One region of the Pantoea sp. Tr-811 genome, then DNA from elsewhere that is predicted to be linked to it. Evidence: predicted binding sites of a transcription regulator. Region 1 holds the regulator's gene; the other holds the start of a gene.
What was found. Region 1 encodes PhoB, which activates phosphate uptake and scavenging genes when phosphate is short. Its sites were predicted from a motif close to CTGTCATAAAACTGNCNNAT; they were not measured.
Positions count from the first base shown of each region.

Region 2: a site for PhoB is predicted at 1,626-1,645, ahead of pstS (phosphate ABC transporter substrate-binding protein PstS). Genes of this name have one in related genera too.

Region 1 covers NZ_VWXJ01000010.1:38,268-44,469, forward strand. The annotation lists gene F3J44_RS16285 (HU family DNA-binding protein) at 1-141, opposite strand, end outside; gene F3J44_RS16290 (NAD(P)/FAD-dependent oxidoreductase) at 329-1,477, opposite strand; gene F3J44_RS16295 (rubredoxin) at 1,494-1,661, opposite strand; gene F3J44_RS16300 (chorismate lyase) at 1,893-2,450, shown strand; gene ubiA (4-hydroxybenzoate octaprenyltransferase) at 2,450-3,340, shown strand; gene F3J44_RS16310 (hypothetical protein) at 3,434-3,805, opposite strand; gene phoB (phosphate regulon transcriptional regulator PhoB) at 3,980-4,669, shown strand; gene phoR (phosphate regulon sensor histidine kinase PhoR) at 4,718-6,025, shown strand.
Region 2 covers NZ_VWXJ01000006.1:26,185-32,386, reverse strand. The annotation lists gene F3J44_RS10995 (MFS transporter) at 35-1,183, shown strand; gene F3J44_RS10990 (hypothetical protein) at 1,246-1,473, shown strand; gene pstS (phosphate ABC transporter substrate-binding protein PstS) at 1,689-2,717, shown strand; gene pstC (phosphate ABC transporter permease subunit PstC) at 2,789-3,754, shown strand; gene pstA (phosphate ABC transporter permease PstA) at 3,754-4,647, shown strand; gene pstB (phosphate ABC transporter ATP-binding protein PstB) at 4,698-5,483, shown strand; gene F3J44_RS10965 (hypothetical protein) at 5,581-6,202, shown strand, end outside.

The sequences.
Region 1 (6,202 bases):
GCCGAAGCCGACCAGGGTAACCGTGTCCTTGTCCAGGGCACCGGTGATGCTGTCGAGAATCGCATTGAGCACCAGGTTGGCCTTTTCCTTGGTCAGGTCGGCCTTTTCAGCAATGACGGCGGCGAGTTCTGGTTTACGCATAGTGAAGCCTCTTTGACGGGATTTCTTGTTGTTATGCCGTGCTGCCATTGAGGCAGCGCTCAAGGCACCGCAGGCTCTAATCTGCGGCAGACGGAACTGAGAATGGCACGCTCACCGGGGCCGCGCCAGTATCTGGGCGGCCATTGTAGGGGCAACAACAGGATAAATCCGACAGAACGCCCGTTATTCAGGCCATCAGGGCAGGTAACTGGCGGTTCAGGGCGAGTTTTTCCATCACCGCGCTGCCGGTCAGGGCGTAGCCAAGCAACTGGCCGTCGGCGGCATGGCAGAGCACCTTGAGGTCACCACCCTGCCCTTCGACTTGCCACGTACCGTCACGGCCCTGGGGCGGTGGCGAAACCACCAGTGGGCAGGCTGGGGTTTTCACGGTGATCGGCATTGGCCCGTAGCTGACGGCGGTCGGGTTGCCGGCCAGGGTCTGGGCGAGGGCCCGGGCGCAGGCCATCAGCGGCATCACGTAGAGCAGGTTGATGCCGTCGACCTCGGCGCAGTCGCCCAGGGCGAAGATGTTGCCGTGCGAGGTGCGCAACTGGCGGTCGACCACCACGCCCCGGTTGGTTTGCAGGCCGGCGGCAGCCGCCAGGTCGGTGCGCGGGCGCAGGCCGATGGCCGATACCACCAGGTCGCAGGCGATCACCTGGCCATCGGACAGGTGCGCCTCAAGGCCTTCCCCTGCCCGGTTCAAACGCGCCAGCACCGGGCCCAGGTGAAAACGCACGCCCAGGCCTTCAAGGCCGGCCTGCACGGCGCGGGCAGCCGCCGGGTGCAGCAGGGTTGGCATCACCTGCTCGCAGGGCGCCACCACATCGACCTGGAAACCGCCCAGGTGCATGTCATTGGCAAATTCGCAGCCGATCAGGCCAGCGCCAAGAATCAGCACGCGCTGCTTGCCCGCGGCGGCGGCGCGAAAGCGGGCGTAGTCTTCAAGGTCGTTGATCGGGAATACCAGGCCGGCGCCATCACCCTCGATAGGCACCTGCACGGTCTGTGCGCCCCAGGCCAGTACCAGGTCGCGGTACTCGACCGCTTCCTCACCAATCCACAGGCGCTTGTGGCCCGGGTCGATGCCGCTGATACGGGTGTGGGTGCGCACCTCGGCCTTGAGTTGCTCGGCCATGGCGCCGGGTTCGGCCATGCACAGGCCGTCGGCGTCCTTTTGCTTGGCAAAGCCGGTGGAGAGCATCGGCTTGGAGTACGAGCGGCCGTCATCGGCGGTAATCAGCAGCAGCGGGGTGTCGCCATCGAGCTTGCGGAACTCGCGGGCCAGGTTGTAGCCGGCAAGGCCGGTACCGATGATTACCACGGGGGACGTCATGTCGTGCTTTCCTCTATCAGCTGATGGCGATCATTTCGAAGTCGCTCTTGCCTACGCCGCAGTCAGGGCATAGCCAGTCTTGCGGCACGTCTTCCCAGCGGGTGCCGGGGGCGATGCCGTCGTCGGGCCAGCCTTCGGCTTCGTCGTAGATCAGGCCACAGACAATACATTGCCACTTTTTCATGGGGTCTTGGTCCTCGGTTCAGGCTCGGGGCGTATGTTGCTGCTGATGGCCACTTCGCGGGCAAGCCCGCTCCCACAAGGGCTGCATTCAACCTGTGGGAGCGGGCTTGCCCGCGAAGGGGCCAGCGCGCAATTCTTGAGGGCTTTGTAGCGGCCCTGCCAGCAGGATGCAAGCGCTGGGGGCAATCATGCTAAGCTCGCCGCCTCTCTGGCTGTCATCAAGCATACCGACGTGTCGTACGAAACCCCGCAAGCAGCCGCTGTCGCGTGGCTGGCGTATTCACAACTGGCCACCGATACCGACCAGCCGACCCTGGACTGGCTGTTCGACGAAGGGTCGCTGACCCGCCGCCTCACCCGCCTGTCCCACGACCACTTCAGCGTCACGCCCCTGTTCGAGGGCTGGCAGCCGCTGCGCGCCGACGAATGCCAGGCCTTGGGCGTCGCGCCGGGCGCCGAGGGTTGGGTGCGCGAGGTGTACCTGCGCGGCCATGGCCGGCCATGGGTGTTCGCCCGTAGCGTCGCCAGCCGCAGCGCCCTGGAGCGCGGCGGGCTGGACCTGGAACACCTGGGCAGCCGCTCGCTGGGCGAACTGCTGTTCTGCGACCAGGCCTTCATTCGCCACCCGATCGAGGTGTGCCGTTATCCACAGGGCTGGCTGCCGGCCGCAGCTGCCCATGCCGGCCTGTGGGGGCGGCGCTCGCGTTTCGAGCGTGGCGGCCTCGACTTGCTGGTGGCGGAGGTGTTTCTGCCTACACTGTGGCAGGCGGCCAAGGAGGAGAACCGCTGATGTACCTGCAACTGCTCAAGTCGTTGAACCGCCTGCACCCGCGCGCCTGGGACTTCGTCCAGCTCAGCCGCATGGACCGCCCCATCGGCATCTACCTGCTGCTCTGGCCAACCCTGGCGGCGGTGTGGATTGCCGGGCAAGGTGCTCCCACCCTGGCCAACGTGCTGATCTTCGGCCTGGGCGTGGTGCTGATGCGCGCCGCCGGTTGCTGCATCAACGACTTCGCCGACCGCAAGGTCGATGGCCATGTCAAACGCACCGCCGACCGGCCGCTGGCCAGTGGCCGGGTGAAGTCGCGCGAGGCCCTGGCACTGTTCGCGATCCTGGTCGGGGTGAGTTTCCTGCTGGTGCTGTGCACCAACAGCCGCACCGTGTGGCTGTCGTTCGGCGCGGTAGCCCTGGCGTTCTGCTACCCGTTCATGAAGCGCTACACCTACTACCCGCAAGTGGTGCTGGGCGCCGCGTATTCCTGGGGCATTCCCATGGCCTTTACCGCCGCCGGTGACGAACTGCCGGCCAGTGCCTGGCTGCTGTACATCGCCAACCTGCTGTGGACGGTGGGCTATGACACCTACTACGCGATGGTCGACCGCGACGACGACCTGAAGATTGGCGTGAAGTCGACCGCGATCCTGTTCGGCGAAGCGGACCGGGCAATCATCCTGACCTTGCAGTTGTTGTCACTGGGCTGCCTGCTGCTGGCGGGCAACCGCTTCGAGCTGGGCGGCTGGTTCCACCTTGGCCTGCTGGGCGCTGCGGCGTGCTTTGCCTGGGAATTCTGGTCGACGCGCAAGCTGGACCGTGAGTCGTGCTTCAAGGCTTTCCTGCACAACCATTGGGCGGGGTTGCTGGTGTTTATCGGGGTGGTGCTGGATTACGCACTTCGCTGAAGATTGGGGCCGCTCTGCGGCCCATTCGCGGCTCAAGGCCGCTCCTACATCGGCCGGTGTGTGCAGGCACTTGTAGGAGCGGCCCCAGCTCTATCAAGGCTTGGCCACGTGCCAGACGTCTTTCATGCCGTCTCCGGTCATGTCGCCGTCCTTCTTGTCCTTGACGAAGGTGTACAGCGGTTTGCCACCGTAGGCCCACTGCATGGAACCGTCGTCACGCTTCACATGGGTCCACTTGCCCTTGGGTGCTTCGTCATCCTTCTTGACCATCAGCGGTGGCCAGTTCTTGGCGCAGTCGCCGTTGCACATGGACTTGCCGCCGGTGTCCTTGTCGAAGGTGTACAGGGTCATGCCGTTGTGGTCGACCAGCATGCCGTTCTTCTCCATGGCATGGTGGGCGGATGCCACCCCGGGCAGCGCCAGTGCAGCGAATAGGGCCATCCAGCTCAGCGTATGTCGTGTCATTGGATTCACCTTGAATTCGGGCTTGGAATGCGTGTTGTTCACCGCCTGCGCGGCCTTGTGTAGCCTAGCCCAGTCACGGAATGTCGCCAGAACGGCCAACACCCTGTCACACAGCTGCAATAATTCCGTTATCTAATGCGGGCCAAGACACGAATCCTGGGAGAGGTTTTGAGCATGGTTGGCAGAAACATTCTGATCGTCGACGACGAAGCACCGATTCGCGAGATGATCGCCGTTGCCCTGGAAATGGCCGGCTATGACTGCCTGGAAGCCGAAAATTCCCAGCAAGCCCACGCTATCATCGTCGACCGCAAGCCCGACCTGATCCTGCTCGACTGGATGCTCCCCGGCACCTCCGGGATCGAACTGGCGCGCCGCCTCAAGCGCGACGAGCTGACCGGGGACATCCCGATCATCATGCTCACCGCCAAGGGCGAAGAGGACAACAAGATCCAGGGCCTGGAAGTGGGCGCCGACGACTACATCACCAAGCCGTTCTCGCCACGCGAGCTGGTGGCACGCCTGAAGGCCGTGCTGCGCCGCACCGGCCCGAGCGACAGCGAGGCGCCAATCGAAGTGGGTGGCCTGTTGCTCGACCCGATCAGCCACCGCGTGACCATCGATGGCAAGCCGGCCGAGATGGGCCCTACCGAATACCGCCTGCTGCAGTTCTTCATGACCCACCAGGAGCGCGCCTACACCCGTGGCCAGTTGCTCGACCAGGTATGGGGCGGCAACGTGTATGTCGAGGAGCGCACCGTCGACGTGCACATCCGTCGCCTGCGCAAGGCACTGGGTGAAGCGTATGAAAATCTGGTACAAACCGTCCGGGGCACTGGCTACCGCTTCTCGACCAAGAGCTGATCGAGTCGAAAAGCGCCAAGCTGCACGTCGTTGTACAAGGACCGTCAATTGAACCAGAACTGGCACGCGACCCTGATTCGCCACCTGCTGCTGCTGGTCACCGTCTGCCTGATCGGTGGCCTGGCCAGCGGGTATTACGGCTGGAGCCTGGCCATCGGCCTGGCGCTGTACCTGGGCTGGACCCTCAAGCAGTTGCTGCGCCTGCACGACTGGCTACGCAACCACCAACCCGAGGAAGCCCCGCCCGATGGCTACGGCCTGTGGGGCGAGGTGTTCGACAGCATCTACCACCTGCAACGCCGCGACCAGCGCGTGCGCGGGCGCCTGCAGGCGGTGATCGACCGGGTGCAGGAGTCCACCGCCGCCCTGCGCGACGCGGTGATCATGCTCGACAGCGACGGCAACCTGGAGTGGTGGAACCGCGCCGCAGAAACCTTGCTGGGCTTCAAGACCCCGCAGGATGGCGGCCAACCGGTGACCAACCTGGTGCGCCACCCACGCTTCAAGGAATATTTCGAAGCGGAAAACTACGTCGAGCCGCTGGAAATCCCCTCGCCGATCAACGACCGCCTGCGCGTACAGCTGCACATCACCCGCTACGGCAACAACGAGCACCTGATGCTGGTGCGCGACGTCACCCGTATTCACCAGCTCGAACAGATGCGCAAAGACTTCGTCGCCAACGTGTCCCACGAGCTGCGCACGCCGCTGACGGTGATCACCGGCTACCTGGAAACCCTGCTGGACAACGTCGAGGACGTCAACCCGCGTTGGGCCCGGGCCTTGCAGCAGATGACCCAGCAAGGCTCGCGCATGCAAACCCTGCTCAACGACCTGCTGCTGCTGGCCAAGCTGGAAGCCACCGACTACCCGTCGGACAACCAGCCGGTGGCAGTCGACGCCCTGCTTGCCGCCATCAAGAACGACGCCCAGGCACTGTCCGGGCCGCGCAACCAGCGCATCAGCCTGGAAGCCGCACCAGGCCTGCGCCTGAAGGGCAGCGAGTCGGAACTGCGCAGTGCCTTTTCCAACCTGGTGTTCAATGCGGTGAAATACACCCAGGACGAGGGCAACATTCGCATTCGCTGGTGGGGCGACGAACAGGGCGCGCACCTGTCGGTGCAGGACTCGGGGGTCGGCATCGACGCCAAGCACCTGCCGCGCCTTACCGAACGCTTCTACCGGGTAGATTCCAGCCGCGCCTCGAACACCGGCGGCACCGGGCTGGGCCTGGCGATCGTCAAGCACGTGCTGATGCGCCACCGTGGCAAGCTGGAAATCAGCAGCGTGCCGGGGCATGGCAGCACCTTTACCTGTCATTTTGCCCCGGCACAATTGGCGGGTGGCAAGGGCTGAGGTTGGGGCTGCCTTGCAGCCCATCGCGGGGCAAGCCCGCTCCTACAAGGGGGTGCGTGCGCCGCGAATGGGCCGCGAAGCGGCCCCAATGAAACCAGCACCCTTTGCTTTTGCAGCCCCAGCCGCTACATTGGATCCCCTGTGCCAGCAAGAGCTGGCACTTTTTTTCTCTCCCAG
Region 2 (6,202 bases), on a different contig from region 1:
CACCAACAATAAGAACAACCTTGGGGGCCTGCCCATGCTCAACGATTCCAAGCGGCTGCGTGCCGCGCTGATTTTCATCGCCTGTACCGCCTTCATCGTCTGTGGTGTACAACCGATTTTCATGGGCTTGGTCAGCGAACAGCTGAACCTGTCGCTCGACCAGCAGGGCTGGGTGGTGTCGGTCGAGATGATCGGCATGACCCTGGGCACCTTGCTGTGCCCACCGCTGATGAAGCGCCACGGTGGGCGCAGCCTGTGCCTGGTGGTCGGGCTGCTGTGCGTGGCCCTGAGCCTGGCCACGGCGTTGGCCAGCACCAGCACGCTGTTGCTGGTGGTGCGCCTGGCAGCCGGCACCTGCGCGGGGCTGGTGTATGCCTACGCGGTGTCGACCCTGGGCCGGCTGCCCAACCAGGACCGCTCGTTCGGGCTCATGCTGTTACTGCAAACCCCGGAGTATTCGCTGTTCTCCGCCGCGCTGCCGCTGCTGGCCGCGCAAAGCGGCACGGTAACGGCGCTCAGTGCATTCGCCTTGTGGTACGTGCTGATCTGCGCCGCCAGCCTGGTACTGCCGCGCCGCCCGGCAGCCGCGCTTGCCCTGGGCGAGGCCTCGCCAGCCCAGGGCGGTTCGGCGCGTACCGGGCGCAGTGCGCTGGTGGGCATGCTGTTCATGCAGATCGCCATCTATTGCGTGTGGGGCTTCATCGACCAGTTGGCCCGCGACCAGGGCATTGGCGGTGTCGACATCGGCTGGGCCTTCGGCCTGTCGGCCATCGGCGGCCTGCCCGGGGCCGGGCTGCCGAGCCTGCTGGGCGCACGGGTCAACCGCCAGTTGATGATTGCCGTGGGGCTGCTGGCAGTGTTCGTCTCCATTGCCATGCTCACTGGCCACACCCGCACGTCGATGCAACTGTTCGTTGCCCTGTTGCTGATCAACTTCGGTTGGGTGCTGTCGCTGTCGTACTACATGGCGCTGATTACCACCAACGACCCCACCGGCAAGCTCACCCCGCTGGTCAGTATCACCCTGATGGGCGCGGCAGCGGTGACGCCGGCCTTGATTGCCCTGTTGGTGCAGGGCTCCAACCCGCAGTTGATCTTCCTGTTGGGCAGCGCTGCGCTGGTGATCGCCTTTGCCGTCACCTGCCTGGGCGCAGGGGGCAGGCGCAAACGCAGTTTTGCATGAGCCAACTTGATGCTTTCACATAGTCGGACTAATACTTAAGCACTGCTGAAAGAGGGATGATCATGCAGACTCGCTTTGTAGTGGTTCCCGCTGTGCCCCTGACCAAAGAAATCCTGCCCCGGCGCCCTGGCTTTCCCGCCGTACTGGGGGAGGGCTACGACCTCTACGACACGCAGGACAAGGTGCGCCTGAGCCTGAGCTTCCCAACCCGGGCCGAAGCCGATTTCTACTGTGCGAGCCGCAACTGCTGCCGCGACGCGCCCGCGCAGGAGATGACCGGGAGCGGCTGAGCCCGGCAGGGCAAGCCCCTGCTTTATAAAGATTTCCCACCTTTTCGGGCGGCCAGGCCATGGCCGCCCCAGCGTCGTGCGTGCCTGAGAACGCTATCCATCTGCCTCTGCGCCCCGCCCTAGAGGGCACGAACGAATGCTTTGCCACTCAACAGTCACAAAGCTGTAACACAGCTGATGCAAAGTGTGCCGGCCATCACAAGGAGCGCTTTTCGATGATTCGCCTGATGAAGTCTGCTGCACTCGCCGTTGCCGTTTCGCTTTGTGCCTCGGGTTCCTTCGCTGCAGAGAACGTTCGCCTGACCGGTTCCGGCGCAAGCTTCCCAGCCCCGATCTACACGACCTGGTTCAAGGACTTCAGCAAGAAGACTGCTGGCGTCACCGTTGACTACCAGTCCAAAGGGAGCGGCGCTGGTGTTCAGGACTTCCTGAACAAGACCGTCGACTTCGCCGCCAGCGACTCGGCCATGAGCGAAGCAGACATCGCCAAGGTCGCCGAAGGCGTCCAGCTGCTGCCGATGACTGCCGGTGAAATCGTCCTGGCCTACAACCTGCCGGGTAACCCGAAAGGCCTGAAGCTGCCACGCGATGTTTACTCCAACATCTTCCTGGGCAAGATCACCAAGTGGAACGACCCACAGATCGTCAAGGCCAACCCAGGCCTGAAGCTGCCTGAGCTGCCGATCACCGTGGTCGTGCGTGCCGACTCCAGCGGCACCAACGCCGTGTTCACCAAGCACCTGTCGGCCATCAACGCCAACTTCAAGCAAGAGCTGGGTGAAGGCAACACCGTCAACTGGCCGGCCACCGACAAGTTCATCAAGTCGCCGAAGAACGATGGCGTGACCGCCACCGTGCGCCAGACCCCGGGCGCCATCGGCTACATCGAGTACGGCTTCGCCAAACTGGCCAAGGTCGACTTCGCCGAGCTGGAAAACAAGGCTGGCCACTACGTCGTGCCGAACGCCGAGAGCGGTGCCGAAGCCCTGGCCGCGGTGAAAATGCCAGAAAACCTGGTCGCCACCCTGCCGGACCCGGAAGGTGCCAAGTCCTACCCGATCACTTCCTACACCTGGATGATCTTCCGCAAGGACAACGGCAACCCGGCAAAAGCCAAGGCCATGCGTGAAATGGTCGAGTACGGCCTGACCACAGGTCAGACGATCGCCGACTCGATGGGCTACATCCCGCTGCCGCCTTCGGTTGTCGAGCAAGTGCGCAAAGCGTCGGAAAACATCAAGTAACACCCCAGGCGCTCCCGGCATGGATTCACGGCCATGCCGGGGGTGTTTGTCCTCTGTCCCGGAATTAGCCCATGAACACACCTTTTGCCATACCGGATAACCCCGATTCCGCGTGCAGGCCACCGTCCACGAAGGATTTTCTGGTAGATCGCACCTTCCGTGCGCTTGCCCGAATCGGTGTGGTGCTGGTGCTGGCGCTGGTCTTCGCGCTGGTATATGAAGTAGGACGCAAGGCACTTCCAGGTATGGAAAAACACGGGCTGGACGTACTGTTCGGCAGCGTGTGGGACGTCAACCAGGGCAAATACGGCATTCTGCCGGCTATCTGGGGCACCCTGTACAGCGCGCTTATCGCCCTGTTGATTGCTGGTTTCTTCGGCATCAGCATGGCCATCTTCCTCACCCAGGATTTCCTGCCGGCCCGGCTTGCCGCGGTGTTTCGCACCATCGTCGAGTTGCTGGCCGCCATCCCCAGCGTCGTCTACGGCCTGTGGGGTATCTACGTGGTAATCCCGGCCATTCGCCCGTTGACCGCCTGGTTGAACAGCGAACTGGGCTGGATCCCGTTCTTCGGCACTTCCCTCAGCGGCCCCGGCCTGCTGCCGGCAGCTTTGGTACTGGCAATCATGATCCTGCCGACCATTGCCGCCGTGTCCCAGGACGCCCTGACCAGCGTGCCGATGAAAACCAAACAGGCCGCCTACGGCATGGGCACGACCCACTGGGAAGCCATCCTCAAGGTCATGGTGCCGTCTGCGGCCACCGGTATTTTTGGCTCCCTGGTACTGGGCCTTGGCCGTGCACTGGGCGAAACCATGGCCCTGGCCATGCTGGTGGGTAACGCCAACACCATTACCCTGTCCCTGTTCGCCCCGGCCAACACCCTGGCAGCGCTGCTGGCGCTGAACTTCCCGGAAGCCGGCCCGAACGAGATCGAAGTGCTGATGTACGCCGCACTGGTCCTGATGTTCATCACCTTGCTGGTGAACGTGTTCGGATCGCTGATCATGCTTTACGCCCAGCGGGGTAACAAATAATGACTGACATCACAGCCCCAGCGAACCCGCTGCCGAGCCTGCAACGCCGCTTCGAAGGCCGCGCCCTGCGCAGTGTCGTGCTGACCACCATGGTCTGGTGCGTCGCCTTGCTGGCCAGCGTGCCGCTGATTTCCGTGCTGTACATGCTGATCACCCGTGGCGGTGCACGCCTGAACCTGGAAGTGTTCACCGAGCTGCCACCGACCGGTTTCGAAATGGGCGGCGGCTTCGGCAATGCCATGGCCGGTACCTTCGTGATGGTGGGCATCGCCGCCGCCATCGCGGTGCCGGTCGGTATCCTGGCCGCCGTGTTCCTCGCCGAGCTCGGCCCGGAGAGCAAGCTGGCCAATGCCTCGCGCTTCGCTGCCAAGATGCTCACGGGCCTGCCGTCGATCCTGGCCGGTGTGTTCGCCTACGCCCTGGTGGTAATGACCACCGGCACCTACTCGGCCCCGGCAGGCGGTGTGGCACTGGCCGTGCTGATGCTGCCGATCGTCGTGCTGACCGCCGAGGAAGCCATGAAGATGGTGCCCAAGATCATGAAGGACGCGGCCTACGGCATGGGTTGCACCCGCGCCCAGGTGGTCTGGAAGATCGTGCTGCCAACCGGCATGCCGGCCATCCTCACCGGCGTCATGCTGGCCGTGGCCCGCGCCGCTGGCGAAACCGCGCCCCTGCTGTTCACCGCGCTGTTCAGCAACTACTGGATCTACCACGAAGGTAGCCTGGCGGTGATGAACCCGACGGCGTCGCTGGCGGTGCTGATCTACAACTTCTCCGGCATGCCGTTCGACAACCAGCTGGAGCTCGCCTGGGCGGCCTCGCTGGTGCTGGTCATGATCGTGCTGGTCGTCAACATTCTTAGCCGTGTATTCGGCAAACCCAAGTATTGAGAAAGGGAGCATCCAACTTGAACGTATCCACTGCGCAGCGAGTCGCTCCCATGGTCGATCAGACACCCGTAGTCATGGACTGCAAGCTCGACAAGATCTTCTATGGCAACTTCATGGCCGTGCGTGACAGCCATGTGCCGATCCGCAAGAACGAGATCACCGGCTTCATCGGCCCTTCCGGCTGTGGCAAGAGTACCGTGCTGCGCAGCCTGAACCGCATGAACGACCTGGTGAAGGGCTTCCGTTTCGAAGGCCACGTGCACTTCCTCGGCCAGGATGTCTACGGCAAGGGCGTGGACCCGGTCGTGGTGCGCCGCTACATCGGCATGGTGTTCCAGCAGCCCAACCCGTTCTCCATGAGCATCTTCGACAACGTGGCCTTCGGCCTGCGCCTGAACCGCTACAAGGGCGACCTGGGTGACCGCGTGAAGCACGCGCTGCAGGGCGCCGCCCTGTGGGACGAGGTCAAGGACAAGCTCAAGGTCAGCGGCCTGGCCCTCTCCGGTGGCCAGCAGCAGCGCCTGTGCATTGCCCGTGCCATCGCCACCGAGCCGGAAGTGCTGCTGCTCGATGAGCCGTGCTCGGCGCTGGACCCGATCGCCACCCGTCGGGTAGAAGAGCTGATGGTCGAGCTGAAAAAGGACTACACCATCGCCCTGGTGACCCACAACATGCAGCAGGCGATTCGCGTGGCCGATACCACGGCGTTCTTCTCGGTCGATATTTCCCAGGGCACCCGTACCGGCTACCTGGTGGAAATGGGCCCGACCACGCAGATTTTCCAGAACCCGCGCGAACAACTGACCAGTGACTACATCAGCGGCAAGTTCAGCTGATTGCACGGCAGGCGCGAGGCAGCCGGGCGCTTGCACCGAAAAGGTGCGAGCGCCTGGCTGCTTTACCTTCCATCGAAAGTGTTACTCAGGATTTCCAATGCGTGCCACGCGTCGACTTGACCTGCCAGCGATAGAACGCGCACTGCGCGAGGTGCAGGGCCGTTTTGCCGAGCTGAGCCGGCATTTCACCGAACCGCGTGACCCGTTTACCGACGAGGTGCTGCACAATGTGGTTGAAGGCTACGCGCTGATTGACGACTATGTCGCACGGGGCGTTGACTTGTTCGACCTGCAGCAGCTGAACCTGATGCTGGAGATCAACGCCACGGTACTGTGCGGCAGCGACCCGGCCCGCCGGCGCGAATTCGCCCAGCACCTTGCAGCGACCGAGGCGCACTTTTTCAACAACGTGGAAGGTGGCATCAAGGACCTGTACAACTGGTACTGCTCGTACCGCAGCGACTCGATCTGGAAGCGCGCGGCGGGTGTGTATGTACGGATCCTCAGCAAGCCACAGCTGTTCATCGAAGGCAACAACCGCACGGGCTCGCTCATCGTCAGCTACCTGCTGATGCGCGCCGGGTTGCCGCCATTCGTGCTGACGCTGGACAACGCCGAGGGTTATTTCAACCCCTCCTCGGTCATACGCAACTCCGCCAAACACGGTGTCAAGGCATTGTACGAATTGCCCAAGATCAAGAAAAAATACGCGGCCTTTC